Regions from separate parts of the Bradyrhizobium manausense genome, predicted to be linked through region 3. Evidence: predicted binding sites of a transcription regulator. Region 3 holds the regulator's gene; each other region holds the start of a gene.
What was found. Region 3 encodes HrcA, which represses chaperone genes, less so after heat shock. Its sites were predicted from a motif close to GTTAGCACTCNCNNNNNGNGAGTGCTAAC; they were not measured.
Positions count from the first base shown of each region.

Region 1: JQ631_RS14620 (co-chaperone GroES) is a predicted target of HrcA. The motif match lies at 4,627-4,655, and genes of this name have one in related genera.
Region 2: JQ631_RS27400 (co-chaperone GroES) is a predicted target of HrcA. The motif match lies at 3,794-3,822, and genes of this name have one in related genera.

Region 1 covers NZ_JAFCJI010000001.1:3,047,594-3,054,129, reverse strand. Annotated here, with positions in the region: gene JQ631_RS14640 (L-lactate permease) at 1-460, shown strand, start outside; gene JQ631_RS14635 (META domain-containing protein) at 593-991, shown strand; gene JQ631_RS14630 (hypothetical protein) at 1,132-2,343, opposite strand; gene groL (chaperonin GroEL) at 2,486-4,117, opposite strand; gene JQ631_RS14620 (co-chaperone GroES) at 4,235-4,531, opposite strand; gene JQ631_RS14615 (hypothetical protein) at 4,850-5,371, shown strand; gene JQ631_RS14610 (protein phosphatase CheZ) at 5,478-6,257, opposite strand.
Region 2 covers NZ_JAFCJI010000003.1:144,984-151,519, forward strand. Annotated here, with positions in the region: gene JQ631_RS27380 (NupC/NupG family nucleoside CNT transporter) at 1-995, shown strand, start outside; gene JQ631_RS27385 (rhomboid family intramembrane serine protease) at 1,019-2,143, opposite strand; gene JQ631_RS27390 (cupin domain-containing protein) at 2,509-3,048, opposite strand; gene JQ631_RS27395 (usg protein) at 3,197-3,484, opposite strand; gene JQ631_RS27400 (co-chaperone GroES) at 3,865-4,179, shown strand; gene groL (chaperonin GroEL) at 4,225-5,865, shown strand; gene lepB (signal peptidase I) at 5,992-6,536, opposite strand, start outside.
Region 3 covers NZ_JAFCJI010000001.1:3,985,544-3,992,079, reverse strand. Annotated here, with positions in the region: gene hemW (radical SAM family heme chaperone HemW) at 1-61, opposite strand, end outside; gene rdgB (RdgB/HAM1 family non-canonical purine NTP pyrophosphatase) at 78-713, opposite strand; gene rph (ribonuclease PH) at 725-1,438, opposite strand; gene hrcA (heat-inducible transcriptional repressor HrcA) at 1,607-2,695, shown strand; gene grpE (nucleotide exchange factor GrpE) at 2,793-3,398, shown strand; gene pncA (bifunctional nicotinamidase/pyrazinamidase) at 3,469-4,191, opposite strand; gene JQ631_RS19005 (hypothetical protein) at 4,308-5,246, opposite strand; gene dnaK (molecular chaperone DnaK) at 5,643-6,536, shown strand, end outside.

The sequences.
Region 1 (6,536 bases), 940 kb from region 3:
CCGCCTCTGCGCGATCTCGCTGATCACGATCTCGGCGATGCTCGCGATCGGCACGCTGACGCGCCTGTCCGGCGTCGACGCGACTCTGGGCCTCGCCTTCGCTGCAACCGGTGTGCTCTATCCCTTCTTCGGCACGCTGCTCGGCTGGTTGGGCGTGGCGCTGACCGGATCGGATACTGCGTCGAACATCCTGTTCGGCAACCTCCAGAAGATCACCTCGCAGCAGCTCGGCCTGTCGCCGATCCTGATGGCGGCGGCGAACTCGTCCGGCGGCGTGATGGGCAAGATGATCGACGCGCAATCGATCGTCGTCGCCTCCACAGCCACCAACTGGTACGGCCACGAGGGCAGGATCCTGCGCTTCGTGTTCTGGCATTCGATCGTGCTGGCCTGCCTCGTCGGTGTGTTCGTGACGTTGCAAGCCTATGTCTATCCGTTCACCGAGCTCGTCCTGAAGTAGCGACGCCCGGCTCCGACGCAAAATCCCCGCGGGATCTCCCGCGGGGATTTCTGTGTCGTGAACCGACGAAGCTTCTCAAAGGCTTTGCCGTCTTATAGAAGACCCGGCAAATCCGGTCGGTCGAGAGGTCTCATGGTGTCGTTGAAGCAGATGGTGTGTGCCGCGACTGCGTTGCTTGTGATGTCCGCCGTCGCGCGTGCGGAAGAGGGCTTTCCCTTCGGCACCGAGATGACGCTGGAGGCCGTGCCGCAGCCCGGCTCGAAGCGGATTCCGAACATCGAGATCGGCGACAATGGCGAGGTCGTGCTCGAGCTCTGGTGCAAGGGCGGCAAGGGCCAGTTCTCGGTCGCCGGCAACACGGTAATCTTCGTCCCCGGCGCAATTCAGGATCGGTCCTGTCCGCCGGCCAAAGCCCAGGCCGATGACGATCTCGTCGCCGCGCTCGCCGCCGTCGAGACCTGGAAGCGCCAGGGCGACGTACTCACACTGGTCGGCCCGAAGACGTTGCGCTTCCGCGAGAACGGGAATTAAGCCTCGCGCGCGTCCCGGACGCGGTGCGGCACGAAGTGACGCTCCGCAGGGCCGGGATCCGGCAGTCGCGGGGAGAGATGGGCTTCGGCTCTGCATCGCGCCGCTGAAGACGCGCCGCGATGCGTCCGGGGCACGAGAGCTTACTTCCACACCGACTTGTCGGCGTCCCAGCGCTGGCCTTTCAGCTCCTTGACGAGCGCTTCGATCGAGCCGTTGTCGTCGGGCTGGTCGCCTTCCTCATCAGCCGTCGCGTCGTCCGAGACGTTGAGCTTTGCGCCGCTGCTCTCGTCGGAGGTCGTGGTCGTCGGGCTGCCGATCCAGAGCATCAGCTTGTCTGATGTCCCCGGCTTGTCGGCGGAGATAAGGCCCGAGACCTCGATCGTGTCGGTGAGCTCGAGCGCCGGAAAATCCTGGTTCGGTCGCTTGAAGACGAGCTTGAGCTTGCCGGTGGCGGGACTGAAGCTCTGCGAGACCGGCTTGGCTCCGAGCGTCTTGCTCAGGACGTTGGCCACCGTGGTGGCGAGCTTGTCGCGGTTGATCTTGTCGCCGTCGCGCCAGTCGGCGGCTCCGATGCGGATGGTGCGGTCCATCTCGGCGAGACCCGCGGTCCAGCCCGCGGCCGTGACGCCTGGCATCGCCTTGAATTTCGCGAGCAGCGCGGCCGCGCGCTCCGGATCGACCGACATGTTGATGGTCTGCTCGCCGGCGCGCAGCGCGTCGCATCCGACCGACAGACTTGCCAGCGTCACCTCGACGTCCTGGCCCTTGAGGCTCTTGAGGAAGTCGGTGGCGTTGTCCAGCTTGACCTTGACCGCGATCGCCTCCGGCGAGACTTCGGTAAAGTCCTTCGGCTGCGGCGTGATGCCGTCGTCGCTGGTCTGGTTGTCCAGAAATTCCTTCTCGCTGAGATCGGCATTGTCAGGCGAGGTCACCTCGGTCACGGCCTGGCCGATGCCGATCTGGCCGCGGAATTCGAAGGTGTCGCCAGTGGGTTTGCGCGTCAGCTTGACCGTAACAGGCGCCTTCGCGCCGATGCTTTGCGTCGTTCCGCTCAGCGTCTGGCCGGAGACCTGGAGGTTGACGACGAAGCGATCCTTGCGGTCGGAATTCTTGGCGATGGAATAGCAGACGTCGAGCACGGCCGCGGTGACCGTCTTGCCCTGCCGTGTCTCCTTCAGGATCACGTCGGCATTGCCGTCCATGAGGCCGTCGATCGAGGTGAAATAGCGGGTCTCGGTGCCGCCGGGCGCCGCGGCCTTCGGCGACAGCTTCATCTGGGCAGATACGAGCCCTGGCGAGATCACGAACAGGGCCGCCAAAAGAGCCGTCGGGCAAAACAGAAGCGCGCGCATTGACGAAATCCTCGAACCAAAGAATCGGGCGCCACCGTAGTGGGTTTTGGCCGCCGGTTGAATCGGAAAGCGGGGCTCAAGATGGGCAAAAAAGAAGGCCGCCCGGAGGCGGCCTTCGCAACACTGTAACGGAAGGAGGGGCTTAGAAGCCACCCATCCCGCCGCCGGCCGGCATGGCGGGCCCGGCTTCCTTCTTCGGCGTCTCGGCGACCATGGCCTCGGTGGTCACCAGCAGGCCAGCCACGGAGGAGGCGTCCTGGAGCGCGGTGCGCACCACCTTGGCAGGATCGATGATGCCCTTCTCGATCATGTCGACATAGTCCTCGGTCTGGGCGTCGAAGCCGAAGGTCTCGGACTTGCTCTCGAGGATCTTGCCGACGACGATCGAGCCTTCCACGCCCGCGTTCTCGGAGATCTGGCGGATCGGGGCTTCCAGCGCCTTCAGCACGATGTTGATGCCGGCCTGGACGTCGGCATTGGCGTTGGTAAGACGGCCGACCGCCTTCTTGGCGCGCAGCAGCGTCACGCCGCCGCCGGGGACGATGCCTTCCTGCACCGCGGCGCGGGTGGCGTTGAGTGCGTCCTCCACGCGGTCCTTCTTCTCCTTGACCTCGATCTCGGTCGCGCCGCCGACGCGGATCACCGCGACGCCGCCGGCGAGCTTGGCCAGGCGCTCCTGGAGCTTCTCACGGTCGTAGTCCGAGGTGGTCTCCTCGATCTGGGCCTTGATCTGGCCGACACGGGCCTCGATCTCCGGCTTCTTGCCGGCGCCCTTGACGATCGTGGTGTTCTCCTTGTCGATCACGACCTTGCCGGCGCGACCCAGCATCTTCACCGTGACGTTCTCGAGCTTCATGCCGAGGTCTTCGGAGATCAGCTGGCCGCCGGTCAGGATCGCGAGGTCTTCCAGCATGGCCTTGCGGCGATCACCGAAGCCCGGCGCCTTGACGGCGGCAACCTTGAGGCCGCCGCGCAGGCGGTTGACGACCAGTGTCGCGAGCGCCTCGCCCTCGACGTCCTCGGCGATGATGACGAGCGGCTTGCCCGACTGCACCACGGCTTCCAGCACCGGCAGCATGGCCTGCAGGCCGGACAGCTTCTTCTCGTGCAGGAGGATGTAGGCGTCCTCGAGCTCGGCGGTCATCTTCTCGGGATTGGTGACGAAGTAGGGGCTGAGATAGCCGCGGTCGAACTTCATGCCCTCGACGATGTCGACTTCGGTCTCGATCGATTTGTTCTCTTCGACGGTGATGACGCCCTCGTTGCCGACCTTCTGCATCGCCTGGGCGATCATCTTGCCGATGGCGGCATCGCCGTTGGACGAGATGGTGCCGACCTGGGCGACTTCGGAGGAGGCGGCGACCGGCTTGGCGCGCTTTTCAATGTCCTTGATGACGGCCGCAACCGCGGTGTCGATGCCGCGCTTGAGGTCCATCGGGTTCATGCCCGCGGCAACCGCCTTGGCGCCTTCGCGCACGATGGCCTGGGCCAGCACGGTCGCGGTGGTGGTGCCGTCGCCGGCGAGGTCGTTGGTCTTGGAGGCGACCTCACGCACCATCTGGGCGCCCATGTTCTCGAACTTGTCCTCGAGCTCGATCTCCTTGGCGACGGTGACGCCGTCCTTGGTGATGCGGGGCGCGCCGAACGACTTCTCGATCAGGACGTTGCGGCCCTTCGGGCCGAGCGTTACCTTGACGGCGTTGGCGAGAATGTCGACGCCGCGCAGCATGCGATCGCGCGCGTCTCCGGAAAACTTGACGTCCTTGGCAGCCATGGTCTGCAATCCCTGTTGTGTCGTGATGTGTCGTGCGTGGTGATATCAGGCGGAATGATGGATGCCCGGACCTGATGATCCGGGCATGGCATTCAGCGGCCGTTCAGGCTGATGGCCTTAGGCCAACACGCCCATGATGTCCGACTCCTTCATGATCAGGAGATCTTCGTTGTCGATCTTGACCTCGGTGCCCGACCACTTGCCGAACAGCACGCGGTCGCCGACCTTGAGGTCGATCGGGGTCAGCTTGCCAGCCTCGTCGCGGCCGCCGGGGCCGACGGCGACGACTTCGCCCTGGGACGGCTTTTCCTTGGCGCTGTCGGGGATGATGATGCCGCCCTTGGACTTTTCCTCGGCGTCGATACGTTTGACCACGACACGGTCATGCAGCGGACGAAATTTGGACTTAGCCATGACGTTTCCCTTTGGAGGCTCGCTGTCCCGAAAGCAGCGGATGTGGGTGGGGGCGGGGCTTCCGTCCACCCTCTTTCCGAGGATCGAACGACGCCCTTAGCAATCGGTCTTTTCGAGTGCTAATAGTGCGCAGGGGATATGGCTTGGCTGCGATGCTGTCAAGCAAAGGTGGTTAAGCGATTGGTGAGGCGGATATAGGATGGTGGCAATAGAAACTCGTTCGGGGCGCAGGCGTATATTAAGACGTCATTGCTCTGGCAGTGGTTTTGCGCTTGGCTGCGGGAGGGATGCGGCCATGGTCTTGTTCGGGGGAATGCCATGATCAGTTCAGCTCACGCGCGCACGGTTGCCAATTGGGCCGTGGCCTCTTGCCTGGCGCTACTGCTGGGCGCCTGCGGCGGCGGCATGAGCCTGCCGTCCTTCTCGTCGTCCCAGCCGGCGCCCGAGGCCGAACCCGGTGTCGCGCCCGAAATGCCGGCCTCGATCCGTGCCGACGAGATCGTCGGCCGCTGGGGCCTCGCCTCGTTCCAGAACCCGGCCGACCGCGCCCGCACCGAGGCGGCCGCGCGGGCGCAGTGCAAAAATCCCTACGTGATCGGCGCCGGTTCCTCCGGCGGCGTGGTCATGCATCTCGCCGACCAGGCCACGCCGCAGGAACTGCGGCTGAAGGGCTCGCCGGGCGGCAAGAACTATATCGGCCCCTCCGGCCCGACGCCGGGCGAGCAGGACCGCGAGATCGTCTCCTTCGACGGCCGCGTCATGATCACCCGCTTCGTCGACAAGGACGCCGCCACCCGCTACGGCAACATGGTCTACGTCCGCTGCGGCCCAAGGGCGTGATCGGGGTGCCGGCCTAACGATTCGTCGCATTGCTCCTCGCAATGACGGCAAAAACAAAAAACGCCGGCTCTCGCCGGCGTTTTCTATGTCGGTCTGCCGTATTCGCTTAGTCGAACAGCGCGTCGATGTCGTCCTGCGAGGCGTGGCCGACGTCGCCGGCGAGCTTCGGGCCGTTGAGGAGCTTGTCGTCATCGCTGCGGGTGTCGACCTGAGCAGGCGCGTGGGACTTGATCGCGTCCACGCCGCCCCAGATGTCCATCATCGAATTGATGTGCTGCTCGATGAACTTCATCGTGGTCATGACCTTGCTGATGCGCTGGCCGGTCAGGTCCTGGAAGTTGCAGGCTTCGAAGATCGAGATGACGCGTTCCTGGATGTCGTCGGCGAGGCGCTGCTGCTGGTCGGCCGAGTCGACCTTGGAGAGGGCGGAAGCCGCCTGGTCGATCGATTCGGCGGCTTCGAGAATTTGCTGGGTCGCCTGTTCGGTGCCGCCGACCACCGCGCCGAGCTCGCCATTGACCTTGGCCATCTCGCCGCCGTCGAAGCTCTTGCCGTGCAGGGTCGCGATTTCGCGCTTGGTGCGGTCGATGGCGTCATGGATGAGGTCGAGCTCGACCTTCAGCTTCTCGCACTGCTCGATCTGGGCCCGATAGGTATCGAGCATCGTGCGGGCGTCGGAAAGCTCTTGGGCAGTGGAGGCGTCGATCGCGGCCATGGCTGCGCTGCCGGACAGGGGCACGCTGCTCTTCGCCATCTGTGCGCGGATCGCGCGCAGCTCCGCCATGATTTCACTATGCATCGGGCCGGCCTCTTCAGTCACGTCTAGAACTGGCATCTCGCCACCGGCGATATCCTCGACACGAAAACGCTTGCGGTGAACAGCCATCAGGAACTCCCCCCACCTCATTCACGCGCCTTTGTAGACAGAGCCGATTTAACACGAGGTTCACAGCAGGAACTGTTGCGCGGTCGCGCGCGACGCCGCGCAAACGCACGATTAACCATGAGCCTTCGCCCTTCATCGAAAATAAACGCTGATCGCCAAATTGCCGCGTCATTCGCGACGTGGTGAATCGAAACGCCCGCTCCGTTTACCAAACGAAACGGAGTTTGCTCTTTATTGACCACGTCGAGGACGCGGATCCAGCCAACGCGTTCGGCGGCG
Region 2 (6,536 bases), on a different contig from region 3:
TGCCCTTCGACCTGAAGGTGCCGGGCGCCGACTTCATCCTGGCGTTCCAGGCGCTGCCGATCGTGCTGGTCATGAGCGTGCTGACGACGCTGCTGTTCTATTGGCGTGTGCTGCCGCCTGTTGTGCGCGGCATGGCCTGGCTGCTCGAGCGTACGCTCGGGGTCGGCGGCGCGGTCGGGCTCTCGACCGCGGCCAACATCTTCCTCGGCATGGTCGAGGCACCGCTGTTCGTCAGGCCGTATCTGGCGCAGATGAGCCGCAGCGAATTGTTTCTGGTGATGACAGGCGGCATGGCCGGCATCGCCGGCACCGTGCTGGTCCTCTATGCAACGCTGCTGGCGCCGCTGATCCCCGACTCGGCCGCGCATTTCGTGATCGCCTCGGTGCTCGGCGCGCCGGCCGCGATCCTCGTCAGCCTGATCATGATCCCCGAGACCTCGGACAAGCGCACCGGCGGCGCGCTCGAGGATCCGGAAACGGCGGTGTCCGGCACGATGGATGCGATCGTGAAAGGCACGAGCGCGGGGATCGAGCTCTTGATCAACATCGTCGCGATGCTGCTGGTGCTGGTGGCGCTGGTCTATCTCGTCAACGCCGTGCTCGGCCTGCTGCCTGATATCGGCGGCGCCGCGATCTCGCTGCAACGGCTGCTCGGCCTCGTGATGGCGCCGGTGTGCTGGCTGATGGGACTGCCGTGGGACCAGGCGGTGACGGCCGGCAGCCTGATGGGCACCAAGACCGTGCTCAACGAGTTGATCGCCTATGTCGACTTCTCGAAGCTTCCGCCCGATACGCTCGATCCGCGCTCGCGCCTGATCATGCTCTATGCCATGTGCGGTTTCGCCAATTTCGCCAGCCTCGGCATCATGATCGGCGGGCTCGGCGTGATGGCGCCGGAGCGACGCGACGAGATCAACGCGCTGGGATTGAAGTCGATCGTGTCGGGGACGCTGACGACCTGTCTGATGGGAGCGATCGTGGGGGTGTTGACGTAGCGACCGGCTGCGAACCAGCGCTCTCAGCCGCACAATTTCTGCTTCCGCAAGATGCGAGGCACCTCAGCCAGCCTGGCACGACACGGTTCGGCAGCCATGGCGATCGCCTCGCTTTTTCGTCCCTGGGCCTGCAGCAACACGGCCATCAAGCCCTGCGCCCCGACCCGCACCGGCCCGCCGGCCACATCGGAAGCGGCGAGCGACATGGCGGTTCGCGCTTCCGTCTCGGCGGCATTGAGGCTCGCTTTTTCGAGGAAGAAGACCGCACGGAACAGATGTGCCCGCGGGTCTTTCGGATAGCGCGTGACGAGATCGAGAGACCGTCTGGCCATCTCCTCGGAATTCGCCGGCGCTTCCGAGGCGCGGATATAATGCACGGCATCGGCCATGTAGGACGAATAATGAGCGGCGGCGAAACCGGCGCAGACCAGGGATCCGGCGAATCCCGCAAGCAACGTCACGCCGGCACTTCGCGGCAGGCTGTCGTAGGACCAGAACGCGAGCCAAGGTGTCATGGCAAGCGCGGCACCGGCCACCGCACCACCGGCATGGGCATAATAGTTGACGTTGCCCGAGGCCCCAAAGGCAAGCGGTAGCAACGCGGGAACACCGAAGAACAGCGACGTCTTCAGTCTCGATATTGTTTGATCGGCATCCGCTTCGGGATCGAAGCTCGCGACGAACAGCGCGGCGATGAGCCCGGTAATGGCGCCGGAGGCGCCGACGCTCACCGTGCCGGGGCCGTTGCCCAGGAGCGAGCCAATCTCCCCGGCCACCGCACTGGCGACGAAGATCAGCGAAAACCAGCCACGACCGATCAGGCTCTCCAGCCTGACGCCGACGATGAACAGCGCGACGCAGTTGCCTATGAGGTGCCATTGGCTGCCGTGCAGAAGCGGCGCAAGGCCGATCCGCCACCACTCTCCCCGTCCGACAACGAGATCATGGCCTGACGCGCCATAGGCGATCAGCGAGCGGACATCGAGCGAGCCGTCGGGCCCAACGTCGATGGCCAGACTGCGCTGCAGCGCGTAGATCAGCAGCAAACCGAAGATCAGGCCAATGGTGAGGAAAGGAATGTCGGAGAGAAGCTTGTTGTCGCGGAAAAGCGAGCCCTCGCTGGACGAGGATCCATCGTCGTCGCGCATGACCACGGGAGCGGTCGGCGCGGCAACGGATTGAAGGGAGGCTCTTGGGGCTGGTGCTACGACGCCGCGTCGACCAAAAGTCGTCATGAAAGCATTCCCGCATGTTCACATCCTTGAGTTGACATGAGGGATATTTTCGATCGGGTTAGCGGCCGCCGTTCGGGCGGCTGAAACCGTCCGATTGGTAATGGCGCGGTTTCCCGGATCGGGCGCTTTTTAGGGATTGTGTGTCGGTAGATCTCCGCGTTGTTGCGAGCGCAGCGAAGCAATCCAGTCTGCATCCGTGGAGGCAATCTGGATTGCTTCGTCGCGAGGGCTCCTCGCAATGACGAGACGAGAGAGGTGTGCGCTCCTCCCGACAGCGTCTACGCCTTCAACTCCACCGTCTTGAACTCCGCCGGCAGGATCACTTCGAGCAGCTCAACGTCGTCCGAATAGTCCAGGATCATGTGCTTGATCTTCGGCGGCTGGGTCCAGGCACTGCCTTCCTGCATCAAGGTCTCGCCCTGCCCGTCCATGTAGGTCTTCACCCAGCCCTTGAGGACGTAGACCATCTGGAAGTCGACGGCGTGAAAATGCAGCTTCGACACCTCGGCCGGATCGCAAGGACCCTGCAGGCGGATCACGTGGGCTTGCGCGAGGCCGTGGCTGGCGGCGGCAATGCCGAGGTCGCGGTACTTTGCGTAAGTGCGCAGGCCGTCGGCTTTGAAGTCTTCCTCGCGGTGGTGGCTGATAGCGATGCGCTGCTTGGGACGCGCGGGTTTCTTTGCCGCAGTCTTGAGCGAGGTCGCGCGGGCTTTCGATTTCACGGCCTTGCGTGCCGAGGAGCGCGCGGCGGGCCTGGCGCCGCTCCGCTTCTTCACCGCGGTCTGGACAGCGCTGCGCGACTTTGTTTTTTTGGCCATGGGCCGGCCTCCCTGTTGTTATGAGCGGAGGCTAGCACGGAACGAAGGTTCGTAGGATGGGTAGAGCTCTTGCGAAACCCATCATCCCCCAGGGCATGCGAAGGCGATGGGCTTCGCTTCGCGCTCTACCCATCCTACGCGCTAGCCTTCAATTCAACCGGAACACGCCGTCGACGGCGCGGAGCTCGGCCGGCTTGATCAGCTTGGAATGCGCGACCGTCACCGAATGCAGCGGACCGTCGAGCTTCTGCTGCCAGAAAGCGAGGAAGTCGCTCAGCGCCGGAAACTTCGGAAACATGTCGTAGTCCTGCCAGACATAGGTCTGCAGCAGCGAGCGATGATCCGGCATCCGGTAGAGAATTTGGGCCGTCGTCAGCCCGTAGCCCAGCAGCTGTTTCCGGAAATCCTCGGAAACGCCCCCAACCCGCAATCCCATGCCAACCTCCTTTGCAGGAGCGCATTCAGGGGGTGGCTTGATCCGGTACGCCTCTTGACGAGCCACCCGGTGGAGATGCGCTCACATGAGAGAAATGTGACGCAAACTGACAATCCATCTCAAGCCCAAAAGTTTAACAAGTTGTTGAAATTCAATGCTTTAGCAGCAGAGGCGGCTCCGTGCTAATACGGCCCGGCCATTCGGTTAACGATGGTAAAGAGATTTGGCACTTCAGCCTTCAGAGTGCCGAATTTTCTGCTAGAAGCCCTTGCCCCCGCAAAATTCCTGTCCTATTTCAGCCTCGCCTGTGCTAGCACTCGCGGGCACAGATTGCTAACGACCAAAAATCCTCAACTCGTGCAAAAGCTTAGGAGAGCTGCATGAAATTCCGTCCGCTTCACGACCGCGTCGTGGTCAAGCGTATCGACGCAGAAGAGAAGACCGCCGGCGGCATCATCATCCCCGACACTGCCAAGGAAAAGCCCTCCCAGGGTGAAGTCGTCGCCGTTGGCCCGGGTGGCCGCGACGAGGCCGGCAAGCTGATCCCGATCGACCTGAAGGTCGGCGACCGCGTGCTGTTCGGCAAGTGGTCCGGCACCGAAGTGAAGATCGACAGCGTCGATCTGCTGATCATGAAGGAAAGCGACATCATGGGCGTCCTCGACGTCCCCGCTTCCAAGAAGAAGGCGGCCTAACAGCCCCTCTCTCCCTCCAGTCATACATCTCAAGGAAAATTCCAGATGGCAGCCAAAGAAGTCAAATTCTCGGTTGAAGCGCGCGACAAGATGCTGCGCGGCGTCGACATTCTCGCCAACGCGGTGAAGGTCACGCTCGGTCCGAAGGGCCGCAACGTCGTGCTCGACAAGTCGTTCGGCGCTCCCCGCATCACCAAGGACGGCGTCACCGTCGCCAAGGAGATCGAGCTCGACGACAAGTTCGAGAACATGGGCGCGCAGATGGTGCGCGAAGTCGCCTCCAAGTCCGCTGACGCGGCCGGCGACGGCACCACCACCGCCACCGTGCTCGCCCAGGCGATCGTGCGTGAAGGCGCCAAGTCGGTTGCCGCCGGCATGAACCCGATGGACCTCAAGCGCGGTATCGACCTCGCGGTCGAAGCCGTCGTCGCGGACCTCGTCAAGAACTCCAAGAAGGTCACCTCGAACGACGAGATCGCCCAGGTCGGCACCATCTCGGCGAACGGCGACCAGGAGATCGGCAAGTTCCTCTCCGACGCCATGAAGAAGGTCGGCAACGAGGGTGTCATCACCGTCGAGGAAGCCAAGTCGCTCGAGACCGAACTCGACGTCGTCGAGGGCATGCAGTTCGACCGCGGCTACATCTCGCCCTACTTCGTCACCAACGCCGACAAGATGCGCGTTGAGATGGACGACGCCTACATCCTCATCAACGAGAAGAAGCTCTCCTCGCTGAACGAGCTGCTCCCGCTGCTCGAGGCCGTGGTGCAGACCGGCAAGCCGCTGGTCATCGTCGCCGAGGACGTCGAGGGTGAAGCCCTCGCGACCCTGGTCGTGAACCGCCTCCGCGGCGGCCTCAAGGTCGCGGCCGTCAAGGCTCCGGGCTTCGGCGATCGCCGCAAGGCCATGCTGCAGGACATCGCGATCCTGACCGGCGGCCAGGCGATCTCGGAAGATCTCGGCATCAAGCTCGAGAACGTCACGCTCAACATGCTCGGTCGCGCCAAGAAGGTGATGATCGACAAGGAGAACACCACGATCGTCAACGGTGCCGGCAAGAAGGCCGACATCGAGGCGCGCGTGGCCCAGATCAAGGCGCAGATCGAGGAAACCACCTCGGACTACGACCGTGAGAAGCTCCAGGAGCGTCTCGCCAAGCTCGCTGGCGGCGTCGCGGTGATCCGCGTCGGCGGCGCGACCGAGGTCGAGGTGAAGGAGCGCAAGGATCGCGTTGATGACGCGATGCATGCGACCCGCGCGGCTGTCGAGGAAGGCATCGTCCCGGGCGGCGGCGTCGCCCTGCTCCGTGCTTCCGAGCAGCTCAAGGGCCTGCGCACCAAGAACGACGACCAGAAGACCGGCGTCGAGATCGTTCGCAAGGCCCTGTCGGCTCCCGCTCGCCAGATCGCGATCAACGCCGGTGAAGACGGTTCGGTGATCGTCGGCAAGATCCTGGAGAACAAGACCTACGCTTACGGCTTCGACTCCCAGAGCGGCGAGTACGTCAACCTCGTCACCAAGGGCATCATCGACCCGACCAAGGTGGTCCGCACCGCGATCCAGAACGCAGCTTCGGTTGCGGCTCTCTTGATCACCACGGAAGCCATGGTCGCCGAGCTGCCCAAGAAGGGCGGCGCAGGTCCCGCGATGCCCCCGGGCGGCGGCATGGGCGGCATGGACTTCTAAGGTTCAGCCACCTCAAGGACTACGAAACCCCGGCAGCGATGCCGGGGTTTTTGTTTGCGGGGCGGGCCCAGCTCTCTCCCCTCGTCATTCCGGGGCGCGCAAAGCGCGAGCCCGGAATGACGGTGGCTATCTCACCTTCCCCAGCCGCTCCGGACGCAGCTCGCCTCGGGAATCCAGCGACCAGAAGATCCGCGTCACCTTGCCGATGAGATTGTCCATCGGGATGAAGCCCATAGACGATTTGAAGCGGCTGTCGGCGGAGTTGTCTCTGTTGTCGCCGAGCCCGAAGAAATGGCCAGGAGGCACGGTGAAGACCTCGGTGTTGTCGGCGAAGCCGTTGTCGACGCAGTCGTAGGTGATATAGCTCGCGCCGTTCGGCATGGTCTCGCGCCAGCGCTTGACCCGTGTACCGGCCTCGCCGCCGCAGGCAGAGCCGGCAGCTGCGTCCTTCAGCGCGACGCGCGCGACGGGCTTGTCGTTCAGGACAAGCTGACCCTGCCGCATCTGGATGCGATCACCGGGCAACCCGACCACGCGCTTGACATAGTCGACCGTGGTGTCCCTTGGCGTCGTGAACACGACGACGTCGCCATAGGCGGGATCAGCAGCGCGAAAGCGGCCGGAGATGAATGACGGCGCGAAGGGAAACGAATAGCGGCCGTAGCCATAGG
Region 3 (6,536 bases):
AGACGCCAAAGGCTTCAGATTCTTGTTTCGACGCGTTTTCCTGGCGCGAACCGGTGTCCACTTCGCTTGAAAACGCTTTAGCGCGGCTCAAGGCAGATCTCCGCCAGTTTCACGAAGGCGCGGGCGCGGTGCGACAGGCCGAGGCCGAGCGGCGGCAGGCCGTGCTTCTCGATGCTTTCCATCTCGCCGAAGGTGCGCGTGTGACCGTCGGGCAAGAACATCGGATCGTAGCCGAAGCCGGCAGTGCCGCGCGGCGGCCACACCAGCGTGCCGTCGACGCGCGCCTCGACCTCTTCGAGATGATCGTCGGGCCAGGCGACGCAGAGCGCGGAGACGAAATGGGCCTTGCGCTTGTCGGGCGTGGTGGCGCCGCGCTCCTGCAACAGGCGTTCGATCTGCTTCATCGCCGCGGCGAAATCCTTGGACGGTCCGGCCCAGCGCGCGCTGTAGATGCCGGGCGCGCCGTCGAGGGCGTCGACCACGATGCCGGAATCATCGGCGAAAGCGGGAAGCTTGGTCGCCTGCGCCGCTGCGATCGCCTTGATCGCGGCGTTGCTGCGGAAGTCGTTGCCGGTCTCGTCAGGCTCGGGCAGGCCGAGCTCACCGGCCGACACCACCTCGATGCCGTGAGGCGCGAGCAGCTCCTTCATCTCGGCGAGCTTGCCGGGATTGTGGGTCGCGATGACGAGCTTTCCGGTGATTCGGCGGTGCATGGCTCTATTGACTACGCGACAGCCAGTTTCTGCAAGTCCACCAGACGCGCGATGCCCTTCTGCGCCAGGGCGATCAGCTTCAGGAACTCGTCCTGCGTGAATGGCTCGCGTTCCGCGGTGCCCTGGACCTCGATAATGCGGCCATCGCCGGTCATGACGAAATTGGCATCGGTCTCGGCTTCCGAATCCTCGGCATAGTCGAGATCCAGCACCGGCGTGCCCTTGTAGATGCCGCAGGAGATCGCGGCGACATTGTCGCGCATCACGTTGGCCTTGATCATGTTGCGCGACTTCATCCAGTTGATGCAGTCGGCGAGCGCGACCCAGGCGCCGGTGATCGAGGCGGTGCGGGTGCCGCCGTCGGCCTGGAGCACGTCGCAATCGACCGTGATCTGGCGCTCACCGAGCGCTTCGAGATCGACAATAGTGCGCAACGAGCGGCCGATCAGGCGCTGAATCTCGACGGTGCGGCCGCTCTGCTTGCCGGCGGAGGCCTCGCGGCGGGTGCGTTCGGAGGTCGCGCGCGGCAGCATGCCGTATTCGGCGGTGACCCAGCCGCGGCCCTGGCCCTTCAGCCATGGCGGCAGGCGGTCTTCCAGCGTGGCGGTCACCAGCACATGGGTGTCGCCGAATTTCACGAGGCAGGAGCCTTCCGCATATTTGACCACGCCACGCTCCAGCGTCACGGGGCGCAATTCGTCGGGCGCACGGCGGCTTGGCCGCATGGGAAATCCTCCAAAACTCGCGGGGTTAGGCTGTTCGCGGTGCTTGTAGGGGGGGTGAGGGTGAGCAGCAAGGCTTTTTCACCCCAGGTTTGCCACCCCGCAAACGCCACGCTTGTCAGACGCGCCCGGGATGGACAAATTACGAGCAACTGACAGGAGTTATCGTCTGTGGCCCATCACGATCCGATCAATCTGATCGCGCCGCGCGCAGGCCTCGCCCAGCTCAACGAGCGTTCCCGCGACATCTTTCGTCAAATTGTCGAAAGCTACCTCGCGACCGGCGAGCCGGTCGGGTCGCGCAACATCTCGCGCCTGATCGCGATGCCGCTGTCGCCGGCCTCGGTCCGCAACGTCATGGCCGATCTGGAACAGCTCGGCCTGATCTATGCACCGCATACTTCGGCCGGCCGGTTGCCGACGGAACTCGGCCTGCGTTTCTTCGTCGATGCCCTGATGCAGGTCGGCGATCTCAATGAGGCCGAGCGCCAGTCGATCCAGAGCCAGCTCGCCACCGTCGGTCATGCGCAATCGGTAGAGGCGGCGCTGGATCAGGCCCTGACCCGGCTTTCCGGCCTGACGCGCGCTGCCGCGGTGGTGCTGACGCCGAAATCCAATGCCCGGCTGAAACACATCGAATTCGTCCGCCTGGAACCGGAGAAGGCGCTGGTGATCCTGGTCGGCGAGGACGGCCAGGTCGAAAACCGCGTGCTGACACTGCCGCCAGGAGTTCCCTCCTCGGCGATCACCGAGGCCGGCAATTTCCTCAATGCGCGGATTCGCGGCCGAACGCTGGCCGAAGCGCGGCTCGAGCTCGAAACCGCGCTGGGCGAGGCCCGGGCCGAGCTCGATCAATTGACGCAAAAGGTGATCGCGGCCGGAATCGCGAGCTGGTCGGGCGGCGAGAGCGAGGATCGCCAGCTCATCGTCCGCGGCCACGCCAATCTGCTGGAAGATCTGCATGCGCTTGATGATCTCGAGAGGGTGCGGCTGCTGTTCGAGGATCTCGAGACCAAGCGCGGCGTGATCGATCTGTTGGGCCGCGCCGAAACCGCCGAAGGCGTGAGAATCTTCATCGGCAGCGAAAACAAGCTGTTTTCGCTGTCCGGCTCTTCCACCATCATCTCGCCCTATCGGGATGCCGCCGGCCACATCGTCGGTGTTTTAGGCGTGATCGGGCCGACCCGGCTGAATTATGCCCGTGTGATCCCGACCGTGGACTACGCAGCCCGCATCGTCAGCCGCCTTCTGGGGGGCTGACCGGCATTTGAGCGATCACGGGCGCTTGATTTTCGGCGCCCGAAGCACGATATCCGGGCCAGAAAAATCCCGTAAGACGAATTCGAAAAGAGAGCCGATGAGCGATCGAGACCGGCAACCCGAAGACACGACTGCTCCGACCGGCGAGCCCGTGGTGTCAAAGCCCTACATCATGCCCGACGATCCCGAGCCCGGCTCGGTCGAGCTGTTGCAGAAGGAAGTCGCCGAGGCACGCGACCGCATGTTGCGGACGCTGGCGGAGATGGAAAACCTGCGCAAGCGCACCGCCAAGGAAGTCGCCGACTCCAAGCTGTACGGCGTGACCGGCTTTGCGCGCGACGTGCTCGACATCGCCGACAATCTCCAGCGCGCGCTCGACGCCGTTCCGGCGGAAGCGCGTGCCACCGCCGATCCAGGCCTGACATCGCTGATTGAGGGCGTCGAGCTCACCGAGCGTTCGCTGCTCAACGCGCTGGAAAAGCACGGCGTGAAGAAGTTTGATCCGCAGGGCCAGAAGTTCGACCCGAACTTCCAGCAGGCGATGTACGAAGTGCCCGATGCATCGGTGCCCGCGGGCACCGTCGTGCAGGTCATGCAGGCCGGCTACACCATCGGCGAGCGCGTGCTGCGCCCGGCGCTGGTCGGCGTCGCCAAGGGTGGCGTGAAGCCCGCGCCGGCTGCGAACAGCAACGACGCGAACTGAGCGGCGTCAAAGCCGTTGAGTCATTCCGGGTTGGTTCTGCGAGCCGCCCCGGAATGACTGCGCGAACGCCTTACGCGCTGACCGCGATGTCTGCAGACTGGATCCGCTTCACGCCGGCCTTGGCCATGTCGGCCCAGGCCTTGGCCAGCGAGCCCTGATTGTCGATACCGCGGCAGGCGTCTTCCACGACATAGACCTCAAAGCCGGCCTTGCGCGCATCGAGCGCGGTCCAGGCGACGCAGAAGTCGGTGGCGAGACCCGCGACGAAGACCCGCTTGATCTTGCGCGACTTCAGATAGGCGGCAAGACCCGTCGTTGTCTTGCCGTCGGCTTCGAGGAACGCGGAATAGCTGTCGACGTCCTTGTGAAAGCCCTTGCGAATGATGAGCTCGGCCTGCGGGATCGACAGGTCCTTGGACAGCGACGCGCCATCGGTGCCCTGCACGCAATGGTCGGGCCACAGCACCTGCTTGCCATAGGGCAGGTCGATGGTCTCGAACGGCTTCTTGCCGGAATGCGCTGACGCGAACGAGACGTGGCCGGGCGTGTGCCAGTCCTGCGTCATCACCACGTTCGAGAATGCTTTCGCCATCTTGTTGATCACGGGAACGACCTGCTCGCCTTCCTTCACCGCGAGGCTGCCGCCCGGCAGGAAGCAGTTCTGCACGTCGATCACGAGAAGCGCCGAGCTATCGTCCGGCTTGATCGTCGCTGCTGCGAACAATGCTGATGGAGCGAGGCTCGCAATCGCCGTCGTCCCCAGTGCGGCCAAGATCTGTCGTCGACTAAGCATCGTACGCCTCCCCTCCAGGATGATCTAAAGCTGATCCAATGGAGGGAAGCCTAGTTCCGTTCGTGTACGAACGAAAGCCCGAAAATGCAGCCGGCGCCGGCGAGTGGTTGGGCGTACTAGCCCTTCGGCTGGATGCCGTCGCGTACTGCGCGGAAGCGGGTGAAGGCGTCGGACCACTGGTCGCGCGGGGCGCTGGCGATGATGCGCAGCGAGGTGCCGCCGCCGAAGCGGATCCACTGCACCACCGTCACCGGGGTCTTGTCCTTGCCGCTGACGCCGTCGATCCGGGTCTCGAAGCCCGGCTGGCTGTTGATGCGGATCGGCTCCGACATGGTGACCCTGGTTTCGCGCAGACCCGGGATCTGAAGCGCCGCCTCCTGGGCGAAGCGGGCGCGATCGTCGGCGGCTTGCGGGGTGGCGCCGATCAGGCCGAGGATCATGAAGGGCTTCGATTCATAGCCCGAGCTCTCGGTGCCGTCGGCCAGGATGATGCTCGAGCCCGGCACCAGCGTGCGGATGTCCTTGAAGCCGGAGAGATCGGTGATCTTGAACGGCAGCAGTCCGAGCTGCTCGTCAGCCGATACCTCCTTGCGGATGGCGGCGGTCGCAAACATCTGCCGTACCGCATCGTCGGTGTAGATCTTCGAGGCATTCTCGGGGATCTGCACCGCGACATAGCCGGAGAAGCCGGTGCCCGGCACGATCATCGAATAGCGCTTCACCAGCGTGTCGCCGGCCTTGCCGCTTTCGGTGGTAAAATAGGCGAGGCCCGCTGATGTCTCGATCTTGTCCGGCTTGATGCCGTTGGCGCCGGCCGGATTGGCGTTGAAGGCACTGACGACCTCGTTATAGGCCGCCGGCGGCAGCTCGGTGATGAGCACCTTGACGCTGCCGTCCTCGTTCTCGAAGCCCGGGAAGGTCCTGGCCTTGCTGAGGCCGACCAGCGGCACCATGCCGAGACGCAGGCCCGGCGGATACACGGCATCGGCGGCCAGGGCCGGAATCGCGGAGGCAACGACAAGGGCGAGCGCGGCGAGGGGGCGGATCAGCTTCATGGGCACTCTGATTGGTTCATATTGAGGCCGTTCGATGGTCGGCCAATGGGCCGCTTTGTCGCGCGAAGCAGCCCTTGACGGGGCTGTCCGGCCGGTCCGCCTTTTAGCGGGTTTGGGGCGCCGGTAACAGGGCGGGGCGGATCACGGTGGCGGGGGCTGGCTGAGGCCTGAACCTGTTAATAATTCCTCACCCGCAAGGGCGGTGAAGCCCGGATATGATCTTCCAAAACCCAATGTTTTCACGGTCCAAACTTGCGTTCGGTCCTTGCGGCCCCCTCCCCCCCTCCTATATGAGCCTCAATCATCGCAATATCGCGGATGTTTGATCTTAGGGGGTTCGGTTCGGGTGCCTTCTGGGCCCAGCCAGCCTGCCGCAAAAACAAGGATATCAGGACCATGGGAAAGGTCATTGGGATCGACCTCGGCACCACGAATTCGTGCGTCGCCGTGATGGATGGCAAAAACGCCAAAGTTATCGAAAATTCCGAAGGCATGCGCACGACGCCTTCGATCGTCGCCGTGACTGACGACGGTGAGCGCCTCGTCGGCCAGCCTGCCAAGCGCCAGGCCGTAACCAATCCAGAGCGTACGTTCTTCGCAGTGAAGCGCCTCATCGGCCGCCGCTACGACGACCCGATGGTCGAGAAGGACAAGAAGCTCGTTCCGTACAAGATCGTGAAGGCTTCCAACGGCGACGCCTGGGTCGAGGCCGACGGCCAGACCTACTCGCCCTCGCAGGTCTCGGCGTTCATCCTGCAGAAGATGAAGGAGACCGCGGAAGCCCATCTCGGCCAGAAGGTCGACCAGGCCGTCATCACCGTGCCCGCCTACTTCAACGACGCCCAGCGCCAGGCCACCAAGGACGCCGGCAAGATCGCGGGCCTTGAAGTGCTGCGCATCATCAACGAGCCGACCGCAGCTGCGCTGGCCTATGGTCTGGACAAGACCAAGAGCGGCACGATCGCCGTGTACGATCTCGGCGGCGGCACGTTCGATATTTCCATTCTCGAAATCGGCGACGGCGTGTTCGAGGTGAAGTCGACCAACGGCGACACCTTCCTCGGCGGCGAAGATTTCGACATGCGGCTGGTCGGCTATCTCGCCGACGAATTCCAGAAGGAGCAGGGCATCAACCTGCGCAACGACAAGCTCGCGTTGCAGCGCCTGAAGGAAGCCGCTGAAAAGGCCAAGATCGAGCTGTCGTCGACGACGCAGACCGAGATCAACCTGCCCTTCATCACCGCGGACCAGACCGGTCCGAAGCATCTGACGATGAAGCTCACCCGCGCC